Regions from separate parts of the Azospirillum lipoferum 4B genome, predicted to be linked through region 1. Evidence: predicted binding sites of a transcription regulator. Region 1 holds the regulator's gene; each other region holds the start of a gene.
What was found. The regulator LexA, encoded in region 1, represses DNA repair genes until DNA is damaged. The targets are predictions, from matches to a motif close to ATGTTCTANTTTGGTTC.
Positions count from the first base shown of each region.

Region 1 (5,354 bases):
GCTGATGCTGACCTCGGTCAAGGTCGACCTGTCCTGCGACCCGGCGCGCAATGCGGTGGACGTGACCGCCACCTGCAAGCTGAAGGGCCAGACCGGCGTGGAGATGGAGGCGCTGACCGCCGTCACCGTCGCCGCCCTGACCGTCTATGACATGTGCAAGGCGGTGGACCGCGGCATGACCATCGCGGACGTCCGCCTGCTGCACAAGGCCGGCGGCAAGAGCGGCGAATGGGGTGCTGCCGCCACCGCTCCCACAGCCGGAGCCTGACGCCATGATCTCCGTCGCAGAGGCGCGCGCCCGCATCCTGTCGGCCTTCGCCCCTCTGCCGGCGGAGACGGTCGCCCTGCCCGACGCGCTCGGCCGCGTGCTGGCCGAACCGGTGGTCGCCCGGCTGACCCAGCCGCCCTTCCACGCCGCCGCCATGGATGGCTGGGCGGTGCGCTCCGCCGACATCGCCGCCGCCACCGCCGAGTCTCCTGTCGCGTTGCGCCGCATCGGCGAATCCTCCGCCGGCCATGCCTTCGGCGGCAGCGTCGGTCCCGGCGAAGCGGTGCGCATCTTCACCGGCGCGCCGCTGCCCGACGGCGCCGACGCCGTGGTGATGCAGGAGGATTGCAGCGCCGACGATACGACGGTGCGGATCGGCCGGGCCGTGGCCGCCGGGCGCTTCGTCCGTCAGGCCGGCTTCGACTTCGCCCAAGGGCAGGAGCTTCTGCCGAAGGGCCGCCGGCTGACCGCGCGCGACATCGCGCTGGCCGCCGGTGGCAACGTGCCCTGGCTGTCGGTCCACCGCCGGCCGCGCATCGCCATCCTCGCCACCGGCGACGAGATCGCCCTGCCCGGCGATCCGCTGGGGCCGAGCCAGATCGTCAGCACCAACGCGCTCGGCCTGTGTGCGCTGGTGACCGCCCAGGGCGGGCTCGCCCACAATCTGGGTGTCGCCAAGGACACGCCCGACAGCGTCGCCGCCATGGCGAAGGGTGCCGTCGGCTGCGACCTGCTGGTCACCACCGGCGGCGCCGCCCATGGCGACTACGACCTCGTGCGCGACGTGCTGGCCGACCGAGGGGTGGCTCTGGAGGTGCAGACGGTGGCGATGCGGCCGGGCAAGGCGCTGATGTTCGGCCGGGCCGGCGGGGTGTCGCTGCTGGGCCTGCCCGGCAACCCGGTGTCCACCGGCGTCACCGCCGTCCTGTTCCTGCGCCCGGTCCTGCGCCTGCTGCAGGGATTGCCTCCAGAGGACGACCGGCCACCGCTGCGCGCCCGCCTGACCACCGCGCTGAAGGCGAACGACCGGCGCGAGGAGTATCTGCGCGCCACGCTGGCTGCCGGCCCCGACGGCGTCCTGACCGTCACCCCCTTTGCCCGGCAGGACAGCGCCATCACCTCGCTTTACGCCCAGGCCGACTGCCTGATCCCGCGCCCGCCCAACGCCGACCCGGAGCCGGCCGGCGCGATGGTGGCCGTGCTTCCCCTGACCGATGGAGCGCTCAGCATTTAGCCTTGGGAGACGGCCCCCGGACGGCGGATGGAACAGTTGAACGGCATCCCGAAAACCGTTTCACGCTGTTTCAGATGTTCCGTTCAAGTTCTGAAAGAAGCCGATGGGGGACTTGACGCGCGGCAGGAACCAAACTAGAACATGGAGGCAACGTTTGGTTTTTGTTCCATCTTCAGTCTGGCGACGGCCGGGAGGCATCCATGCTCACGCGCAAGCAGCACGAATTGCTGCTGTTCATCCACGAACGGCTTGGCCAGGGCGGTGTCTCGCCGTCGTTCGACGAGATGAAGGACGCCCTGGGGCTGAAGTCCAAGTCGGGCATCCATCGCCTCATCACCGGCCTTGAGGAACGCGGCTTCATCCGCCGCCTGCCCCACCGCGCCCGCGCGCTGGAGGTTCTGCGCCTGCCCGAAGGCCTGGACGCCGCCCGCTCCCGCACCGCGCCCAAGCCGAAATTCCAGCCCAACGTCATCAAGGGCGATTTCGCCTTCGCCGGCCGCGACGTGGCCCCGCCCACGCCCACCCCGGCCGCCGCGAACGAGACGGTGCAGTTGCCGCTCTATGGGCGCATCGCCGCCGGCACGCCGATCGAGGCCCTGCGCGACAACAGCGCCTTCGTCGACGTTCCGGCCTCGATGCTGGGCGGTGGCGACCACTACGCGCTGGAAGTCTCCGGCGATTCGATGGTGGAGGCCGGCATCCTCGACCATGACACCATCATCATCCAGCGCTGCGACGCGGCGGAGAACGGCACCATCGTCGTGGCGCTGGTCGACGAGGGCGAAGTGACGCTGAAGCGCCTGCGCCGCAAGGGCAACACCATCGCCCTGGAACCCGCCAACGCCGCCTACGAAACCCGCATCTTCGGCGCCGACCGCGTCCGCGTGCAGGGCAAGCTGGTCGGTCTGGTCCGCAAATACTGAGGTTTTGCCCGCCAAACACCGATCCCCTCCCCCGCCCAGCTCTCGCACAAAGCTTCGCTTTGTGCTGACGCGGCAGGCGGACCATAGGTCCGCTGAGAGCGGGGGAGGGTTAGGGAGGGGGCATAACCTCGGTCGCCCCTCACCTCCCCCCGGTCCAAGGCCGATCCCCTCTGATCCCCCGCACCGTCTCCACCTCTATTCCCTCCGCCGTCACCCTCAGCGCATGCGACCCTTCGTGCCGCAGCGCCCAGCGGTCGACCACCACCCCGGCCCGGCATCCCCGCGCCACCGCCGCCGTCACCACCGCATCGGCCGCTCCGCAATCCTCGTCCAGCGCATCCGGCAGCCGCGGCAAGGCCACCACCCTTCCGCGCACCCGGTACAAACACCCCAACGCATCGCAACTCAGCGACCGCTCACCCTCGCTCCATCCGCCGGCCGCTGGCCAGGGATCGGCGCCCGACCGCTCACCGTCGCGTTCCCGCCAGGTCTCCGTCACCCGCCCGCCCGTCTTTCCCGATGCGCTGAGGCGACCGTCCGGCGTCCGCACCGCCATCACGCTCCCGTCTCCCGCCACCAGCACGTCCGGTCGCGTCACCAGCGCCGGTGAGGCCAGCCCGGCCAGGACCGGCAGCAGCCCGAGCCAGCGCCACCGCCGGGTCCAGATGCACAGCCAGATGCCGCCCAGCACCAGCACCGCGAAGCCCTCCACCGGCATCGCCGGCACGGTCAGCGACGCCCAGGGCAGGCGGCCGAAGAACTCCGCGGTCCAGATCACCGCCCGGTCGCCCCAATTCATCGCGATCAACGCCGGCGCCTCCAGCCCGAAGGGCATCAGGGCATAGGCGATCAGGCTCCACGGCATGACCCAGAAGGAGGTGATGGGAATGGCGATCAGGTTGGACAGCACGCCATAGAAGGCGATCTGCTGAAAATGGAAGAGCGCGAAGGGCAGCGTTGCCAGCGTCGCCACCACGCTGGTCAGCAGAATGCCGCCGACATAGAGCAGGCCGCGCAGAAACCACCCCGCCCCGCTGCGCCATTCCGCCAGCCGCGGACTGCCGCGCTCGAAGGCGGCGATCAGCGCCACCACCGCCGCGAAGGACATCTGGAAACTGGGGCCGAGCATCCCCTCCGGGTCCATGGCGATGGTGACCAGCCCGGCGAAGGCGACCAGCCGCATGCTGAGCGGGTGGCGGTCCAGCATGATCGCTCCCATCACCATGCCGGTCATCAGCACCGACCGCACGGTCGGCAGCGGCGCACCGACCAGAAGCGTGTAGGCGAGCGCCGACAGGATGCCGAACAGCGCCGCGATCTTCTTGATCGGCCAGCGTAGCGCCACATAGGGCACCAGCGCCAGCAGAGCCCGGACGACATAGAACAGGATGCCGGCGGCGATGCCCACATGCAGGCCGGAGATCGAAAGAAGATGCGCCAGCCCGCTGTTGCGGAAATCCTCCAGTGTCCCGTCCGGGATGCCGAACTGCTCCCCGTTCAGCAGCGCGGTGGTGACGCTGGCCTCCACCGGGTCGCCGATGGTCGCGGCCACCCGCTCGGCGATGGCGCCGCGCGCCTGCTCGAAGGCGACCGTCACCACGCGCCAGCCCGTGACCGGCGGCGCCTCGACCAGTTCCGCCGCACCGGTGGCGAAGCCGGTGCCGCCAAGCCCCATGAACCAGGCCCGCCGCTGGAAATCGAAGGCTCCCGGCTCGGCCGGGGCCTGGGGCGGCAGCAGCGTGGCGCGCAGGCTTATCACCGATCCGGGTTCGGGCACGGCATGGCGATCCGACAGGCGGATGCGCAGCGCGGCCGGTGTCCGTTCAGGCGGCAGCCGGCTGACCGTGGGGTTCCGCAGAGTGACGCGGACGGCACCCGGCCGGCGCTCCACCGCCATGACCCGGCCGGTGACCGTCGCCCCTGTGATGACACGGGTCAGCACCGGCGCAGCCACCCCTGCGCTATGCCCCTGTGCCACCAGGAACCCCGCCGCCACCATCGACAGCGCCATCACCGCGCCGAACAGAGCGAACCAACGCCGCAGGACCAGAAGCAGCACGACGCAGCCCCCACAGGCCGCCGGACCGATCCACCGGTCAGGCTCCCGCATCAGGCCGAAATACAGCGACACTCCGGCCCCGAAGGCGACGGGAAGCCACAGGACCCACCGGTCGCCCTCCGCCTCCGCCAAAGCCGCGAGTCGCCTGCCGATGCGAATCCACTGGCGCCGCCACCGCCCAGCGGATGCAGCGGGACCGTCCGTCTCCTCCTCCGGCCAGCCGGCGACGGTCACAGGCGACGGCCTCCCAACACGGCGATGCCGCCCGCGCCCGCCTTTACGACCGTCCATGCGCGCATCGCATTGCCTCCCAGCCCGGTGGCTGTGTTAAACCACGGTGTCGAACCACCGGCGCATCATACCAGCGCCGAACCGGAAATTGAGAGACCGATGACCGTCGTCACCCGCTTCGCTCCGTCGCCGACCGGCTTTCTGCACATCGGCGGTGGCCGCACCGCCCTGTTCAACTGGCTGTACGCCCGCAACACCGGCGGCAAGTTCCTGCTGCGGATCGAAGACACCGACCGGCAACGCTCGACCCAGGCGGCGGTCGACGCCATCCTGGACGGGCTGCAGTGGCTGGGCCTGGATTGGGACGGCGACGCGGTCAGCCAGTTCGAACGCAAGGACCGCCATGCCGAGGTGGCGCACCAGATGCTGGCCGCTGGCAAGGCCTATCGCTGCTATTGCAGCCCGGAAGAGCTGGAGGAGATGCGCGCCGCCCAGAAGGCCGCCGGGCAGCCGATGCGCTATGACGGCCGCTGGCGCGACCGCCCCGAATCCGACGCGCCTCCCGGCGTCGCCCCGGTGATCCGCCTGAAGGCGCCGCAGGAAGGCCAGACGGTCCTGAACGACCTCGTCCAGGGCGAG
Region 1 is NC_016622.1:1,029,671-1,035,024, reverse strand. Features, by position in the region: gene moaC (cyclic pyranopterin monophosphate synthase MoaC) at 1-268, shown strand, start outside; gene AZOLI_RS04710 (molybdopterin molybdotransferase MoeA) at 273-1,502, shown strand; gene lexA (transcriptional repressor LexA) at 1,703-2,425, shown strand; gene AZOLI_RS04700 (ComEC/Rec2 family competence protein) at 2,565-4,718, opposite strand; gene gltX (glutamate--tRNA ligase) at 4,875-5,354, shown strand, end outside.

Region 2 (5,354 bases), 370 kb from region 1:
TCCTGGCAGATGATCGAACCGAAATTCTCCAAGCTGAATCCGCTGCCCGGCCTGATGAACCTGTTCAAGGCCAACCAGGGGGTGGAACTGCTGAAGAGCATCGCCAAGCTGGCGGTGGTCGGCGGCGTCGCCTACATGGCGCTGAAGCCGATGTTTGGGGCTGTCGAAACCTATATCGGCATCGACATGATCGCGATGCTGCTGCAGATCGACAGCTTGGCGCACCGCCTGCTGATCTGGGTCCTCGTGGTCCTGACCTTCATCGTCGCCGGGGACTTCCTGTGGCAGAAGACCCAGTTCGACAAGAAGATGAAGATGACGAAGCAGGAGGTGAAGGACGAGCACAAGCAGCAGGAAGGCGATCCCGTGGTCAAGGGCCGCATCCGCCAGCTTCGCTTCGAACGCGCGCGCAAGCGCATGATGGCCGCCGTGCCCAATGCCGACGTGGTGGTCACCAACCCGACCCACTTCGCGGTGGCGCTTAAATACGATCCCAGCCAGATGGGCGCACCGCTGGTGCTGGCGAAGGGTGTGGATCAGGTCGCCTTCAAGATTCGCGAGATCGCCGAATCGAACAATGTCCCGGTCATAGAAAACCCGCCTCTCGCCCGTGCGCTCTATGCCGCATGCGATATCGACGAGGAAGTCCCATCCGAGCACTATCGGGCGGTCGCCGAAGTCATTACCTATGTCTTCAAGCTGAAAGGGCGGTCGCTGCGCAACTGATGCGCGCCTGGAACGGTTGACGGCACCGGGTGGGACGATTGACCTTCGTGCGCCTTGACAGTGGGGGCTTGGGGTTCTGGTGCCTGGAGATCTGGTGGACGATTCGACTTCCCTTTCCGACACCGCACGCAACACGGCCAACCGCGCGGCACCGTCCGGCGGGGTTCTGATGCTGGTCCAATACTGTATGGCGCCGGCCGGGCTGCTGGTTCTGGCCGCCGGCCTGCTGCTGGACCGGGAAGAGATCGGGTGGGCGGGCGCGGTGCTGGCGGCGGCGGGCGTCGCCCTGCTGATCGGCCGCAGCATCGCCGTCGTCCGGCGGTCGGCGCGAATCGGCGCGCTGCTGGGCGGGGCGCTGGAAGGCATGCCGGCGGGCCAGCTGGTCTGCGACGGCGCCGACGAGGTGGTCTTCGTCAATGCCGCTTTCCGCGAGCTTTCCGGCTGGCGCCGCGGCGAACGGCCGCTGGATGCGCTGGCACGCCAGTTCTCCGACGATCCCGACAGCGCGCGCGAGTTCCGCCGCCTGCGCGAACGGGTGCGGGCGGGAGCCGCGGCATCCGCCGAACTGGCGATCCCGGCATTGGACAATCATCCGCCGGAATGGCGCAAGGTGCAGGGCCAGCCGGTGCCCGGTTTCGCCGGCTCCGTCCATTGGCGGGTCGAGGACATCACCGCGCGGCGCGAGTTGGAGCATGTGATGCTGCGCGAGCAGGCCAAGCTCGCCGATTTCATGGAACATGCGCCGGTCGGTTTCTTCTCCGTCGACCAGAACGGCCAGTTCCTGTTCGTCAACGCCACCCTGGCCCAATGGCTGGAGGCCTTTCCCGGTGACCTGACCGATGGGGAGGCGCGCCTTCACAACATCCTGGCCGCGCCGCCGCGGTCCGCCGCGCCCTACGACCTGTTCGACCATGGCGGCGGCGAGCAGCGCGGCGAACTGACCATGGTGGGGCTGCGCGGCCGCCGGTTCCAGGTGGCGGTGGCGCAGAGCGTGGTGCGTGCCGACGATGGGACGATCCACACCCGGTCGGTGGTGCGCGACCTGTCGCCCGAACGGGAATGGCAGGAGGCTCTGCGCCAGTCCGAACAGCGGTTCCAGCGCTTCTTCGAGGACGCGCCGATCGGCATCGCGCTGGTCGACGAGACCGGCCAGCTGACGGAATGCAACGAGGCCTTCCTGTCGCTGATCGGCAGCGAGGCCGGCAGCGTCATCAACCGCCCGATGGCCGACCTGATCGTCCCGGCGGAGCGCGAGGCGGTGAGCGCACGCTTGAAGTCGGTCCAGGGCGGCGCCGATCCGGCCCATCCGCTGGAGGTCCGGCTGTCCGGCGGCCGGGAGCTGACGGCCCAGCTCTATGCCCGGCGCCTCGCCAATCCGGTGCGCACGGACGGGCGCGGCGAGGCCGAGAGGACTGCGATAGGCGTCGGACTGATCCTGCATTTCATCGACATGACCGAGCGCAAGAGCCTGGAAGCCCAGTTCGCCCAGTCGCAGAAGATGCAGGCGGTGGGGCAGCTGGCCGGCGGCGTCGCCCACGACTTCAACAATCTGCTGACGGCGATGATCGGCTTCTGCGACCTGCTGCTGCTGCGGCACAAGCCGGGCGACCAGTCCTTCAGCGACATCATGCAGATCAAGCAGAACGCCAACCGCGCCGCCAATCTGGTGCGGCAGCTGCTGGCCTTCTCGCGCCAGCAGACCCTGCAGCCGCGCGTCATCAACGTGACCGACGTGCTGGCGGAGTTGGCAAATCTGCTGCGCCGGCTGATCGGCGAGAACATCGAGCTGAAGATGATCCATGGCCGCGACCTGGGGCTGGTCAAGGTCGACCAGAACCAGCTGGAGCAGGTCATCATCAATCTGGTGGTCAATGCCCGCGACGCCATGGCCGGCGGCGGCAAGCTGACCGTCAACACCACCAACTATGTCGTCACCCAGCCCGAGCGGCGGGAGCATGAGACGGTGCCGCCCGGCAGTTACGTCTCCATCGACGTGATCGACACCGGCTGCGGCATTGCGCGGGAGAATCTGCAGCGCATCTTCGAGCCCTTCTACACGACCAAGGAGGTCGGGTCGGGGACGGGGCTCGGCCTGTCGACCGTCTACGGCATCGTGCGGCAGACCGGCGGTTTCGTGCTGGTCGATTCGGCGGTGGGGGAGGGGACGACCTTCACCATCCTGCTGCCGCACCACCAGGGCGACCTGCGCCCGGTCGACACCGCCGAGCCGCGGGAGCGGCGCGGCAGCGACCTGACCGGCACCGGCACCATCCTGCTGGTGGAGGATGAGGACGCGGTGCGCGTCTTCTCCGCCCGCGCACTGCGCAACAAGGGCTATCAGGTGCTGGAGGCCAAGAACGGCGAGGCGGCGCTGCAGCAGATCGAGACCAATGGCGCCTCCATCGACCTGCTGATCACCGACGTGGTGATGCCGCAGATGGACGGCCCGACGCTCGCCCGCCATGTCCGCAAGCTGCGCCCGGAGATGCGGGTGATATTCATCTCCGGCTATGCCGAAGACCGCCTGGGCGAAATCGACGGCGTCGAGGTGGCCCATTTCCTGCCCAAGCCCTTCTCGCTGAAGCAGCTGGCCTCCAAGGTGAAGGAGGTCATCCGCGATGCGCGGTGAGGGGACAGAACACCATTCCGTACACCTCATAAGATAGGAACGCACCGGCAACATCAGTCCTTGCAAATGAGAACGAAGAGAGTACATTCAGCTTCGTTGCAAGAGCGCCGACCGTGTGTTCTAAGAGAGGGGTACCGGGCATGTCGTCCGCACAGCTTCGTTTGGTCGAGAAGGATTCCATGGACAAGCAGAAGGCGCTCGATGCCGCCCTGAGCCAGATCGAACGCGCGTTCGGCAAGGGCTCGATCATGAAGCTCGGCGCCCGTGAGAACCTGGTCGAGACGGAGGTCATTTCCACCGGCTCCCTGGGTCTCGATATCGCGCTGGGCATCGGTGGCCTGCCGAAGGGCCGCATCGTCGAAATCTACGGGCCGGAAAGCTCGGGCAAGACCACGCTGGCGCTGCACGCCATCGCCCAGGCCCAGAAGGCCGGCGGCACCTGCGCCTTCGTGGACGCCGAACACGCGCTCGACCCGTCCTATGCCCGCAAGCTGGGCGTCAACATCGACGAGTTGCTGATCTCCCAGCCGGATGCCGGCGAGCAGGCGCTGGAGATCGCCGATACACTGGTGCGCTCCGGCGCCATCGACGTGCTGGTCGTCGACTCGGTTGCCGCGCTGGTTCCGCGCGCCGAACTGGAAGGCGAGATGGGTGACAGCCATGTCGGCCTGCATGCCCGCCTGATGAGCCAGGCGCTGCGCAAGCTGACCGGCTCGATCTCCAAGTCGAATTGCCTGGTGATCTTCATCAATCAGATCCGCCTGAAGATCGGCGTGATGTTCGGCAACCCGGAGACGACGACCGGCGGCAACGCGCTGAAGTTCTACGCCTCCGTTCGTCTCGACATCCGCCGCATCGGCTCGATCAAGGACCGCGACACCGTCGTCGGCAACCAGACCCGCGTCAAGGTGGTGAAGAACAAGATGGCCCCGCCGTTCCGCGTGGTCGAGTTCGACATCATGTATGGCGAGGGTGTGTCGAAGGTCGGCGAGTTGCTCGACCTCGGCATCCAGGCCGGTGTGGTCGATAAGTCGGGTGCGTGGTTCAGCTATGACGGCACCCGCATCGGCCAGGGCCGCGAGAATGCCAAGACCTACCTGCGCAACAACCCCGAGATGGCCGATGCGATCGAGGCCAAGATCCGCGGCAACGCCGGTCTGGTCGCCGACGCCATGATGGGCACCCCGGAAGCCGACGGCGAAGCCTCCACACCGGAGTGAGGTTCCCAAGCGAGCAGGAAGCCCGCTGCCTGACGGGGCAGCGGGCTTTTTTTTGAGTCGCCGAGATTGTAAATACATAGATCAAGGACAAAGAAGGGAGATGAGCATGGTCGATCTCATTCAGGAGGCTGCAGAACTCCCTCAATCCTGGAAGTCGCGGATCGTTGCGAAGATTGCCGGGGCCAATCTGAAGATCATCCGCATGGACGAATCCGGCATTCCCTTTGAAAGCCATTCCGACTTCGACGAGGCGCTATTCGTCCTCGAAGGGGCGATGACGCTCGATGTCGAAGGCGAACTGATCGAAATGGGCGCAGGCGACTTTTTCGTCGTGCCCGCCGGAAAGAGCCATCGCGTCCTGGAAGGAAGCCACGGCGTCCTTTTTCTCGTGGATGCGGAGTAGCCAGGGGATCGGCTTGGGCGATGGCCGGTTCGGCTACACGTCCATCGTCATGTGTGGCCTGAAGGCACCCTCAAGCGTCAGCAGCAGATGCAGGTAGACCGCGACCTTGCGGGCGCGGTCGGTGTTGCGGGCAAGGCAATCGCGCAATTGTTCAGCCATCCGGGCGGTCTCGGCGTCCTGATCGGGTGCCGCGGCCGTTGCTGCCTGAACGATATGTTCCGGATCGACCGGTAGCGGCGCGGCCGGGTCCTTCAGCAGCGCCTCGGCAATCGCCTCCTCGTCATGATGGAGCGGAGGCGGCGCAGTCGTGGGCGCTGGGGCACGCCGGGCCAGATGACCGCGGAGATTTTCCTTGAGACGGGTCCGCTGGCGCTCA
Region 2 is NC_016622.1:1,399,074-1,404,427, reverse strand. Features, by position in the region: gene flhB (flagellar biosynthesis protein FlhB) at 1-726, shown strand, start outside; gene AZOLI_RS06475 (ATP-binding protein) at 821-3,355, shown strand; gene recA (recombinase RecA) at 3,496-4,575, shown strand; gene AZOLI_RS06465 (cupin domain-containing protein) at 4,676-4,978, shown strand; gene AZOLI_RS06460 (hypothetical protein) at 5,012-5,354, opposite strand, start outside.
Region 2: the regulator LexA is predicted to act here: its motif matches at 3,426-3,442, upstream of recA (recombinase RecA).

Region 3 (5,354 bases), 1.5 Mb from region 1:
GCCTGGGCGAAGCCGGCCTCCACCGTGCCGGCGCGCAGCATCTCGACATTGTCGACCGAACCGTTGCTGGCCTGTGCCACCACGATCAGACCGGGGATGCCGCAGCTTCCGCCCTTGGCGCAGGGCCGGGACCCCGGCGGGTTGGAGATGGCGTTGGCGATCAGCCCGCCGATCGGGAAATAGGTGCCGGCGGTGGTGCCGGTGCCGATGCGGAAATAGCGCAGGTCCTGCGCCGCCGCCGGCTGTCCGCCTCCCAACGCCAGACCGCCGGCGGAGGCCAGCAGCGGCGGCAGCGCCAGCCCGCCCAGCAGGCGGCCCAGCAGGTGCCGGCGGGTCAGTCGGCAGGCCGATTGGGCGGCATCGGAATGCGTCCGAAGCCCCGGCGATGGGAGCCCCGGCGGGGTAAGGCAGGCTTTGGCGGCTGCGCGGGGCACCGGGGCGTTCCGTTCGTCTGGCCCGGTGATCCGGGCTGGTAAGGGGGTGCCTTCAAAGATTTCCGCGCAACCCCCTCATTTCAAGGCGCAACCGGTCAAATCACGCCGACGAGGTCGAGAACGCCCGCTACTGCTACCGCACCGCCACACACGCGCACCGCCCGCTCCGACTCGGCCTGCGTCACCGCGATCGACAGGCCGAGCCCGCCGCAGGCCACCAGCATCAGCCCGGCGGCGAAGCCGGCCCAGTAGAGCGGCGGCCCCTGGTGGGCGTGGCCGTGGAACACCGCGGCGACCGCGGCGACCAGAACCGCCAGCACGGCCGGCGCCCGCACCCCCAGCGCCACCAGCGCTCCGATCACGATCAGCGAAGCCGCCAGCCCCGACCCGGCATAGGGCAGCCGCAGCCCCATCTGCGCGGCGAAGCCCGCCGCCAGCGCCGCGGTCACGGCGGCGGCCGGCACCTGCCAGACCGCGGTGCCGCCGGCCTGTCCCGCCCATAGGCCGATGCCGAGGATGCCCAGCAGATGCTGCAGCACCCACACCGGCGTGGTCAGTCCGTTGCCGAAGGCCCCCGTCACCGTCGTCATGCGCCCGCATCCTCCGTCCGTTCCGAATCACGGGGCCGGTATGGCGGCAGAGCGGGTGTGGGGTCAAGCCGCCGAGGCGGAGCTTGCCGGACGGGTGCTGCCAGGAGATCAGCGCGCCAGCGGGTCGCCCCATTGGCGCAGGTCGTTCTCGCGCCGCATCAGGTCGCGCTGGCCCAGCGGGTCGAGCCGCCCCATGGCGTCGTCGGTGCGCATGCGGTCCACCTCCGGCCGGATCAGGTCGCGCTTGAAGGCGTCGGTGGCGCTCTGCGACGAGGGCGGGGGCGGCACCGGGATCGGGCGCGGCGGCTGCGGCAGGGCCGCCGGGTCGGGCGGGGGCGACGAACTGCCGCGGGGGCGTTTGGGTGGCGGCCGGTCGGTGTCTCCCGAGTCGCGGCGTGTTTGCGGGTCCTCGGCCTGCGGCGGCCGGGCGGCGGTGCCGGAGCCTGAGTCGGTGCGCTGGTCGGTGCGCTGGCCGGCGCGCGACTGCTCCGCCTGGATCTGGCTCCAGGTCCGCCGTTCCCCGCCTCCCGGGACGAATGTCTGGTTGTAGACCGGCGGGAAGGCCTGGGCGCGGCCGGGGGTGTCGTCGCGCAAATCCGACGGTGCGCAGGCGCCTGCGGCCAGCAGAAAAGCCAGTGGAGCCAGTCGGCGGGCGAGGGTCGGGAGATGTGGGGTCATGAACGGAATGTCGGCACTGCCGAACGGTTCGGCAAGATGACCCTAAAGGAGGGACTCCCCTCGCAGCCAAGCTGGCGCTAGAGTGTTCTTTCTTTGTTCCGATTGTTGGTTCCCGTATGACGCGCTTCCTCCCACACCCGGACCTGTCTCCCTCTCCCCCCTGGGGAGAGGGTCGGGGTGAGGGGGAGCCGCTGCAGGATGCTGGCAAAGGTCCCGCAGCGCGTCCCCCTCACCCTAACCCTCTCCCCGGGGGGGAGAGGGGATTGGGTCATTGGGGAGGAAGGCGCCGCATCCTCGCCCTGTGGCTGCCGCGCCTGCCCACCGATGCGCGGGAGCGGACCATGCCGCCCGGGTCGCGGGCGCGCCCCTTCGCCCTGCTGCGGACGGAGCGCCAGCGGCGGATGGTGGTCGCGGTCAACCGGGTGGCGGCATCGGTCGGCATCTCTCCCGGTCATACCCTCAGCGACGCCCGCGCATTGGAGCCGGCGCTGGAGGTGGCGGAGGCGACGCCCGAGACCGATGCGATCCTGCTCGGCCGCATCGCCGATTGGGCGCGGCGCTACAGCCCCTGGACCGCGGCGGACGAGCCGGACGGGGTGGTGATCGACATCACCGGCTGCGCCCACCTGTTTGGGGGCGAGCCGGCGCTGGCCGCCGACCTGACCGGACGGCTGCGCGCCGCCGGCTTCAGTGCCCGTGCCGCCATCGCCGGCACCCCGGCCGCCGCCTGGGGGCTGGTGCGGTTCGGCAGCCCGGAGGACCGGCGGCAGGAGCGGCTGGACGGTCTGCCGCTGGCCGCCCTGCGGCTGCCCGCGGAGACGGTGGAGGGGCTGCATGCGCTGGGATTGCGCCGGATCGGCGACCTGCACGCCATGCCGCGGGCCGGGCTGGCGGCGCGGTTCGGGGCCAGGTTGCTGCAACGCTACGATCAGGCCTTCGGCCGGCTGGACGAGCCGATCTCCCCGCGCCGGCCGGTGCCGGAGCATCGCGAGCGCCTGACCTTCGCCGAGCCGATCGCCACGCCCGAATCGATTGCCGGGGCGCTCCGCCATCTGCTGGGCCGGCTGTGCAAGGGGCTGGAGGCGGCGGGGCAGGGGGCGCGCCGGCTGCGGCTGGACGCCCACCGCACCGACCAGCGGGTGGACGACGAACCGCAGAGCCTGACGCTCGGCACCAGCCGCCCGACCCGCGACCCGGCGGCCCTGGCCCGGCTGGCCGCCCCGCTGCTGGAGCGGATCGACCCCGGTCCGGGGCTGGAGACGCTGGTGCTGTCGGCGACGGAGACGGGGCCGCTCATCGCTGTCCAGACCGGCATCGACGGCGAGGGGATTGACGGCGGACTGGCCGAACTGGTCGACCGGCTGGCTCTACGGCTGGGGGAGCGGGCGGTGCTGCGGCTGGTGCCGCGGGAAAGCTGGTTGCCGGAACGCTGCGTGGCGCCTCTGCCGCCGGTGGACACCTTGCCGGTGCCGAAGCCCTGGCCGGCCGGCCGGCCGCGGCCCTTGCGCCTGCTGACCCCGCCCGAACCGATCGAGGCCACCGCCCCGCTGCCCGACGACCCGCCGCTGCAGTTCGTCTGGCGCGGCCTGCGCCACCGCGTGAACCGGGCTGAGGGGCCGGAACGGATCGAATGCGAATGGTGGCGTCCGGAGGGATCGCTGGGGCTGGCCGTGCGCGATTACTACCGCGTGGAGGATGGCGCCGGCCGCCGCTTCTGGCTGTTCCGCGCCGGATTGTACCGGCCGGGGGAATGGCCGCGCTGGTTCCTGCACGGGTTCTTGGGGTGAGGTGCTTGTGACCCCTCCCTAACCCTCCCCCACCTGCGGTGGGAGAGGGGACTGCCGCTGTACTTTTGCAAAGCTCCTGCCCCCTCCACCGCCGAGGGCGGGGGAGGGATGGGGAGGGGGCATCAGGCATGAGGGGGCACATGGGCCAGGGAACTTACCCCAGCCCCTTCTGCCCCATCTCCAGGAACTTCTCGCGACGCTTGGCGCGCAGCGTGACGCCGTCGAGGCCGTCCAGTTCGCCCAGCGATTCCTCGATGCAGTCGCCGAGCTTCTTGATGATCTCGGCCGGGTCGCGGTGGGCGCCGCCGATGGGCTCGCTCACCACGCGGTCGATGACGCCCAGTTCCTTCAGGTCCTGGCTGATCAGGCGCAGCGCGATGGCCGCCTCGCCCGCCATGTCGGAGCTGCGCCACAGGATCGACGCGCAGCCTTCCGGCGAGATCACCGAATAGATGGCGTGTTCCAGCATCAGCACGCGGTCGGCGGTGGCGATGGCGATGGCGCCGCCCGACCCGCCTTCGCCGATGACCGAGGCGATCATCGGCACGTTCAGCCGCAGGCAGCGCTCGATGCTCTTGGCGATGGCCTCGGCCTGGCCGCGCTCCTCCGCCTGGACGCCGGGGAAGGCGCCGGCGGTGTCGACCAGCGAGACGACCGGCAGCTTGAAGCGGTCGGCCAGATCCATCAGGCGCTGGGCCTTGCGGTAGCCTTCGGGCTTCGCCATGCCGAAATTGTGGCGGACGCGCGATTCGGTGTCGTTGCCCTTTTCCTGGCCGATCACCACCACCGAGCGGCCGCGGAAGCGACCCAGCCCGCCGATGACCGCGCGGTCCTCGGCGAAATGGCGGTCGCCGGCCAGCGGCGTGAAGTCCTCGATCAGGCCACGCACATAGTCCAGGCAGTGCGGCCGATTGGGGTGGCGGGCCACCTGAACCTTCTGCGCGGGCGTGAGCTTGGCGTAGGTCTGCCGCAGGAGCTTGTCGACCTTGGCCTGCAGCTTTGCAACCTCGTCGGCGATGTTGATGTCGCCGGCGTTGGTCAGGTGCCGCAACTCCTCGATCTTGCCTTCAAGCTCGGCGATCGGCTTTTCGAATTCCAGGAAGGTCTGCATGCCGGACACGGGTGGTTGGCGGGGCGCACGGAAAAACGCGCGCTTGGTTAGCACGCCCGGCGCGCCTGCGCCACAGCGGAAAGGTGCGGGACGGCCTGGGAAGGGTTCCGCGACGAACCCACAGGGTTTATCCTCATCCGCCGGGGAATTCCAACCCTAATCGTTCCGGGGCGACTCCTGGCCGATGACCTCCTTCAAGGACCATTTCTCCGGCCATGCCGGCGATTGCCGCGCTTTCCGGCCGACATACCCGGATGGGCTGGCGGCCGTACTGGCCGCCCGCTTCACGACGGTCCACGCCACCGACGCCGGCGCGGAGCAGATCGCCCCGCTCCCACCCGCGTCCGTATCGCGGTCCTACATCGGGTCCAGTTCCGAATCCCAATAAAGAAAATCCCGCCAACTCTCGTGAAGGAAGTTTGGCGGGAAGGCACGTCCATTCTCTTGCAGCTCGTAGGCGGTGGGCTGGAAGGGCGGACTGAGCGGGATCATGCCGCAGACATGGGGAAGTCGGTCGCCCTTCGCCAGATTGCAGGCCGAACAGGAGGTGATGACGTTTTCCCACGTCGTCCGACCGCCGCGGGACCGCGGAATCACATGGTCGAAAGTCAGGTCGTGGGTGGGGAAGGGGCGGCCGCAATATTGGCAGGTGAAGCGGTCGCGCAGGAAGACGTTGAAGCGGGTGAAGGCCGGGCGGCGCGTTGCCGGAATGAACTCTTTCAGAGAGATGACGCTGGGCAACCGGACTTCGAAA
Region 3 is NC_016622.1:2,494,901-2,500,254, reverse strand. Features, by position in the region: gene AZOLI_RS11530 (TAXI family TRAP transporter solute-binding subunit) at 1-434, opposite strand, end outside; gene AZOLI_RS11525 (HupE/UreJ family protein) at 530-1,024, opposite strand; gene AZOLI_RS11520 (hypothetical protein) at 1,133-1,702, opposite strand; gene AZOLI_RS11515 (Y-family DNA polymerase) at 1,966-3,489, shown strand; gene AZOLI_RS11510 (acetyl-CoA carboxylase carboxyltransferase subunit alpha) at 3,644-4,600, opposite strand; gene AZOLI_RS11505 (hypothetical protein) at 4,785-4,988, shown strand; gene AZOLI_RS11500 (HNH endonuclease) at 4,958-5,354, opposite strand, start outside.
Region 3: the regulator LexA is predicted to act here: its motif matches at 1,785-1,801, upstream of AZOLI_RS11515 (Y-family DNA polymerase).

Region 4 (5,354 bases), 1.4 Mb from region 1:
GTCCAAAAGATGAAAATCTATGTTGCTGGGCGCAAATTTTGTTCCCAGCAAAATCACTCCACCAATCCGCCCCCAAATCCAATTCTTGGAGATGCTTTAGGGCGAACAATTCCTCCGGCAGCCATTCCAGTTCCAGGTTCCGCAGGCTCAGCCGTCCGGTCCGCTGCTCCGCTTCCTCGGCGATGCGCTCCAGTGCGATCGCCATGCCGTCCTGCTTCGGAGTCTTCTCAGTTACCATAAGTTTCACTGCCCGGACCTTCGACGCCGCCGCCGTTCGATCCGGTCAGTTTAGCACAATCCCCGCATACCCCACATGGGCGGATCATCGTCTTGAGGTGATCCGCCCCTGCGGCGGTTGCAGCCGTCAGTCGATCAAATCCTCGACCTCGCGGATGCGGCCGTTGTCGATCATGAACTGGACCAGTTCGGGGCGCTGCTTGCCCAGCGTGACATGGCGCTGGCGCACGGCGGCGACCAGTTCGCCCCGGCGGCCGAGGATGTCGTCGGCGAATTCGGTCATGCGCAGGTTGGGCCAGGTCTGGGCGCGGATGGCGACCACGGCGGCGACGGCGTCGGCGGCCGGGCGGTCGGGCTGGGCCTGGGCCAGGATCATGGTCAGGGCGGCGGTGGAGCGCGACACGCCGGCATGGCAGTGGACCAGCAGATGGCGGCAGTCCACCGGCTCGGCCAGCAGGTCGCGGCCGAAGGCCAGGATGCGCTCCACGTCCGCGCGTTCCGGCGCGATCTGGCCGCGGGCCGGCTCGATGATGTCGTGGAAGCGCAGTTCCAGCCGCTCATGCTCGCCGTAATCGCCGAAGTCGCTCGGCTCCGTCATCTCGGGGTCGAGGATGGACAGCACATGGCTGACCTTGCCGCCGCCGAAATTGCAAAGCTCGCTGAGACCGCAGACGGTCAGGCCGAAGGGAACGAAATCGCTGGCCATCATTCTCTCGTTCGATTGCGGATAAGGGGGGAAGCGCGGGGTCGGGGCCTGCATTTGGCACCCCGCGCCGCGCCCCCGTCAACCCGGCAACCCTTCGCATGTGGGCCACTTCGCCCGGATAAGCCCGATCAGAACACGTTGAACAGGTACAGCAGGATGATGATCGGGATCGGAATGCCGACCAGCCACAGCAGGATGCCTCGCACGGCGCGTCTCCTTCCTTCGGTCCGATGGATGTTCCGGCCGGCTCGGTCCCGGCCCAGCAACCATCGTCAACGGCCGAGTCGCCGGTTCGTTGCAGCGGCACGACCGAGCGAAGGAGATGCGCCGAAGGAGATCAGTCCTCCCCGCCGCCCTCCCCTCCGTCCTCGCCATCCGCAGCTCCGCCGGCATCGTCGCGCGGGGGCTGCGCGGCAGGGCGCGGGCGGGGCTGGCGCAGCTTCTTCAGCAGCAGGGAGAAGGGCTTCAGCGCGGTGTCGAGGATCGCCTGATCGCCCTCCAGCCGCGACAGCAGGAAGGCGCCGGCCTCCAGGGTGGAGACGCTGTCGCGCCGCGGCTCCTTGCGCGCCTGCCCGTAGAGCGAGCGGAACTGCGGGTTCAGCACGATGCGGCGGCACTTCAGCAGCCAGGCATTGCGCCACCACAGGGTCTTGGCCTGGCTCCAGGTGCCGTCCAGGACGATGACGCCCTCCAGCTCCTCCAGGATCTCGGCGCTGTCGCGCAGCGGCTGGCCGTTCTTGTCGACCACCGCCACCTCGGCCCGCGGAGCGCCGCCCTCCTGCACCGGGCCGAGATACAGCACGCCCCAGCGCTTGGGATCGACCTCGCGCCCCAGGATGCGCTTCAGCCCCGGCCAGCTCAGCCCGACCTTCACCATCGAATTGGCGAACTGCAGATGGGCGATCTGGGCGGTGCCGAGATTCTCGCGCTTTTCCTGCGGGTGCTGCAGGATCAGCAGGAACACGCCGTTGTCGATCGGCTGCACTGCCTCGCAAATGCACAGGTGATTAGGCTTTAGGCAGGTGGGGCAGGATTCGGGTACGGGGGCGCTGTGCATGGGAGGTACGCATTCCTTGAAGAGGATTGGCCGCGAATATGGGTTGGAATGGCCAAGAAGGAAACACATCTCACTCGCAGAGCGGCGGCTGCCGACCGAACGGTGACCGCCGCCACGGCATGTACGACAGATCCCCCCACCAACACCCCCGTGTCATACCGGTTCATCTGGGTTCAAAGTGGCTTCGTATAAACCGTTTGTAGAGACTTATTCGTGTGTCATGGACCTCGTGTGACGCGCTTAACAGCTGGCCTGGAACTTGCGTAGTTAGTATCCAGGCAAACAGGACGACGGGTGGGCCAGGACCGGCCTTTGTCAGGCTGATCCGCGGTGCCATCCGGCGCTCAGAAGGAGACCTGCCATGCTGCCCGCCCACCTTGCCGACCGCCTGCTGAAGCAGCGCCGCGATGCCGAAAGCGCGGAATTCGCCCGCCAGCTGCCGCTCTACGCGCCGCTGGACGCTGACGATCCCCGCTGGATGACCGAGCCGGACGACTCGGAACAGGCCGCCCGCCGCGAGCCCGATTGGGCGACCGACTACTGAGCGGCACCTCCTGACGGCACTCACCGGCCGGCGGCAGCCGGGCGGTGATCCGACAGGCCGCTTTCCCGGCTTGACTGTCGGGTGTCGGACATCTGCCACCGGTTTCCGGCCCTGGGCTCTCCAGCATCGCGCCAGCCCTCCTCCTCGCGGATGAGGGTCCAGCGGCCCGGACGGCCGCCACGGCAGCGTTCCAGCGCGACGGACCAGCGCGGCGCTCCCAATCCCGGCAAGCCTCCGGCCGGGCGCGGAGCCGCATCCTCTTCCTCATCCCGGCTGGGTGCCGCATCCAGCCGCCAGCGCGTCACCGCGGCGCTGAGCCCTTCCGGCCTTCCGCCCCTGCGGCCCGGCATGCCTGCGCCAAGATCCAGCAGGAAGCCGGTCACCCCCGACGACTCGGCGGCCAGCTGCAGCCGCCGGCTGGCGGTGAGGTCCAGCCCCTCCAACTCGCCCAGCACCGCCGACAGGGCGGAGCAGCGCAGCGCCTCCTCCATCGCCCACAGCGCATCGACCGCCCGCACCGCCCGCACCGCCACCAGCCGGTCCGGCGTCAGCCCATAGGCCGCCAGACCCGGCGCATAAAGGTCGCGCCCGCGCAGGATCCACAATGCCGGAGCCTTCGGCGTCGCCAGCCGGCCCAGCAGAGTCGCGGCGAAGCCGGTGCCCGCACCCGGATCCTCCGCCGTCACCGCATGCAGGCAGCCCAGCGGCAGCCCGCCATCGGGCAGATGCGCGTCGATGGCCTCCACCCCGAAGGGCAGGGTCCGCCCGCCCTCCCCGCCCGCCCCCTCGATCCGCCGGATGCGCGCGCGCAGCTCGGCCAGCACGCCGGCACGGTCGCGCGGCGCAGACTCCGCGGGCATGGAGGGGGACGGCAGGGTGGACATGACTCGGCTCCGCTCGACAGGCATATGTTCCTGATATGTTCTATCACGGAGCCTTGTCGAGGGGGAGTCTGCGACTCCTGTCTTGTTCTGGGACCGGATGTGCCGGGCCTCGGATCGCCCGGTTCAGTTGGCGATGGGGGTGGCGCCGATCTTGCCGCGCGGTGCCGCCTTGATGGTCGGGCCGGCATTGTCGACGGGCTTTTCCAGGGTGGTGGAGGTGCCGCGGCTGCCGCGTGGCGTGTTGCCCTTCAGGCTCAGCAGGTGCAGCCGGACATAGGCGGTGGAGCCGCCGGCCTTCACCGCGACCCAATCGCTGTTGCGCACCCGGCCCAGCGTGCTGACCGCCTGCCCGGCGCCCAGCGTGGCGACGACGCCCGACCCGGCGGCGGGCTTTGCATAGACCGGTGTCGGTCTGTCCACCTGCCATTCCCCATACATGGGCTCCAGCCCGGCCCCGCTGTCCGGTGCGGTGCGCACGGTCGGCGGGTTGGGGATGCGCTGGTACGGCATGCAGCCGGGAACCGTCAGCGTGACCAGGGCCACCATCAGCGGAAGGGTACGCACGCGCCGGATCATCGCTCACCTTGAACGGGGCAGAGTGAAGGCAGGAAGGCCATCGGCCTTCGGCGCGACCATACAGGAGGCGGGCTCCTCTTCGCCACCGCAGCGCAACCGGGATCGCTATGCGCTTTTTGGGACGGCCGGATCGAAGAAGCGGGGCCGGCATCGAAAATTTTAGTGAAATCGCCTGTTTCGCCGCAGCCCCCCTGCGCAGGAGTCCCCGCCGGCCCGCGTATCTTGATCGTCGAGACGCCCGAGACGAGCCCGCCGGCCCGTGTCAGAGGACGTCCGCGCCAAATACGGCAGTCCTTCACGACGGCGGATTACGCCGGCAAATCAAGGGGGCATCGGGCCATGATTTCCTCCCTCGGCAGTTCCGGCAGCGCCGCGACGCTGCAGAAATTCTTCTCGAAGGCCGACGCCAACAGCGACTCGTCGCTGACGACGGACGAACTGCTGAGCACGCTCGGCGAGACCTCCGCCGCGTCCGACAGTTCCAAGCTGTCCTCGGCGGTCGACAGCCTGGTCAAGAGCCTGGACAGCGACAGCGACGGATCGCTCAGCGCGACGGAGTTCAGCTCCTTCTCCAGCCAGTTCGACTATGGCAGCGGCAGCGCCCTGCTGGCGGCACAGGAGCAGGCGGGCGCGATGCGGCAGCAGTTCGCGCAGAACCTCTATTCCAGCCTGGACAGCGACAGCAGCGGCGGTGTCAGCGCCGATGAGCTTTCCTCCGCCCTGACCTCCGCCGGCCAGACCGACACCGACGCGTCGCAGCTGTTCAGCAGCCTCGACAGCGACGAGGACGGCACGATCTCGGAAGACGAACTGACCAGCGCCCTGGACGAGGCGGAGGCCAACCGTCCGCCGCCACCGCCGCCGCCCGCGAACGACAGCAGCGCTGCCAGCGGCACCAGCACGACATCCGCCACATCCGCGGCCTCATCGTCGTCCTCGGCCTCGTCGGGCGGCACCGCCTCGGCGTCTGCGGGCGGCACGACCAGCTACGATCCGCTGGACACCAACCAGGACGGCTATGTCTCGGAAGAAGAGAAGATGGCCGCCTATGGCGGGACCGCGCAGCAAAAGAGCGGCGTGACCTCCAACCGCCTCAGCGGCGACATGCTGCGGACTTTGATGCAGGGCATCAACGAGGTTGCCGCGTAAACGTGTGGGTTCGGATGCGCGGCACGGGAGAAGGCGGTCGGCGGGTGGCGCCGGCCGCCTTTTCTTTTTTGAAGCGCGCTCCCCGGAACGCGGGCCGCCTCAGCCCGCCCGGCCCTCAAACCGCCCGGCCCTCAAACCGCCCGACTATGCCGGCCGGCGCCCTTGGACAGGTGGGTGTCGAAGCGGGCGGCGACGATGCGC
Region 4 is NC_016622.1:2,570,736-2,576,089, forward strand. Features, by position in the region: gene AZOLI_RS31110 (leucine-rich repeat domain-containing protein) at 1-205, opposite strand, end outside; gene AZOLI_RS11880 (tyrosine phosphatase family protein) at 365-946, opposite strand; gene AZOLI_RS11885 (DTW domain-containing protein) at 1,281-1,928, opposite strand; gene AZOLI_RS11890 (hypothetical protein) at 2,362-2,544, shown strand; gene AZOLI_RS11895 (ImuA family protein) at 2,565-3,428, opposite strand; gene AZOLI_RS11900 (SH3 domain-containing protein) at 3,552-3,992, opposite strand; gene AZOLI_RS30360 (EF-hand domain-containing protein) at 4,344-5,153, shown strand; gene hemN (oxygen-independent coproporphyrinogen III oxidase) at 5,285-5,354, opposite strand, start outside.
Region 4: the regulator LexA is predicted to act here: its motif matches at 3,453-3,469, upstream of AZOLI_RS11895 (ImuA family protein).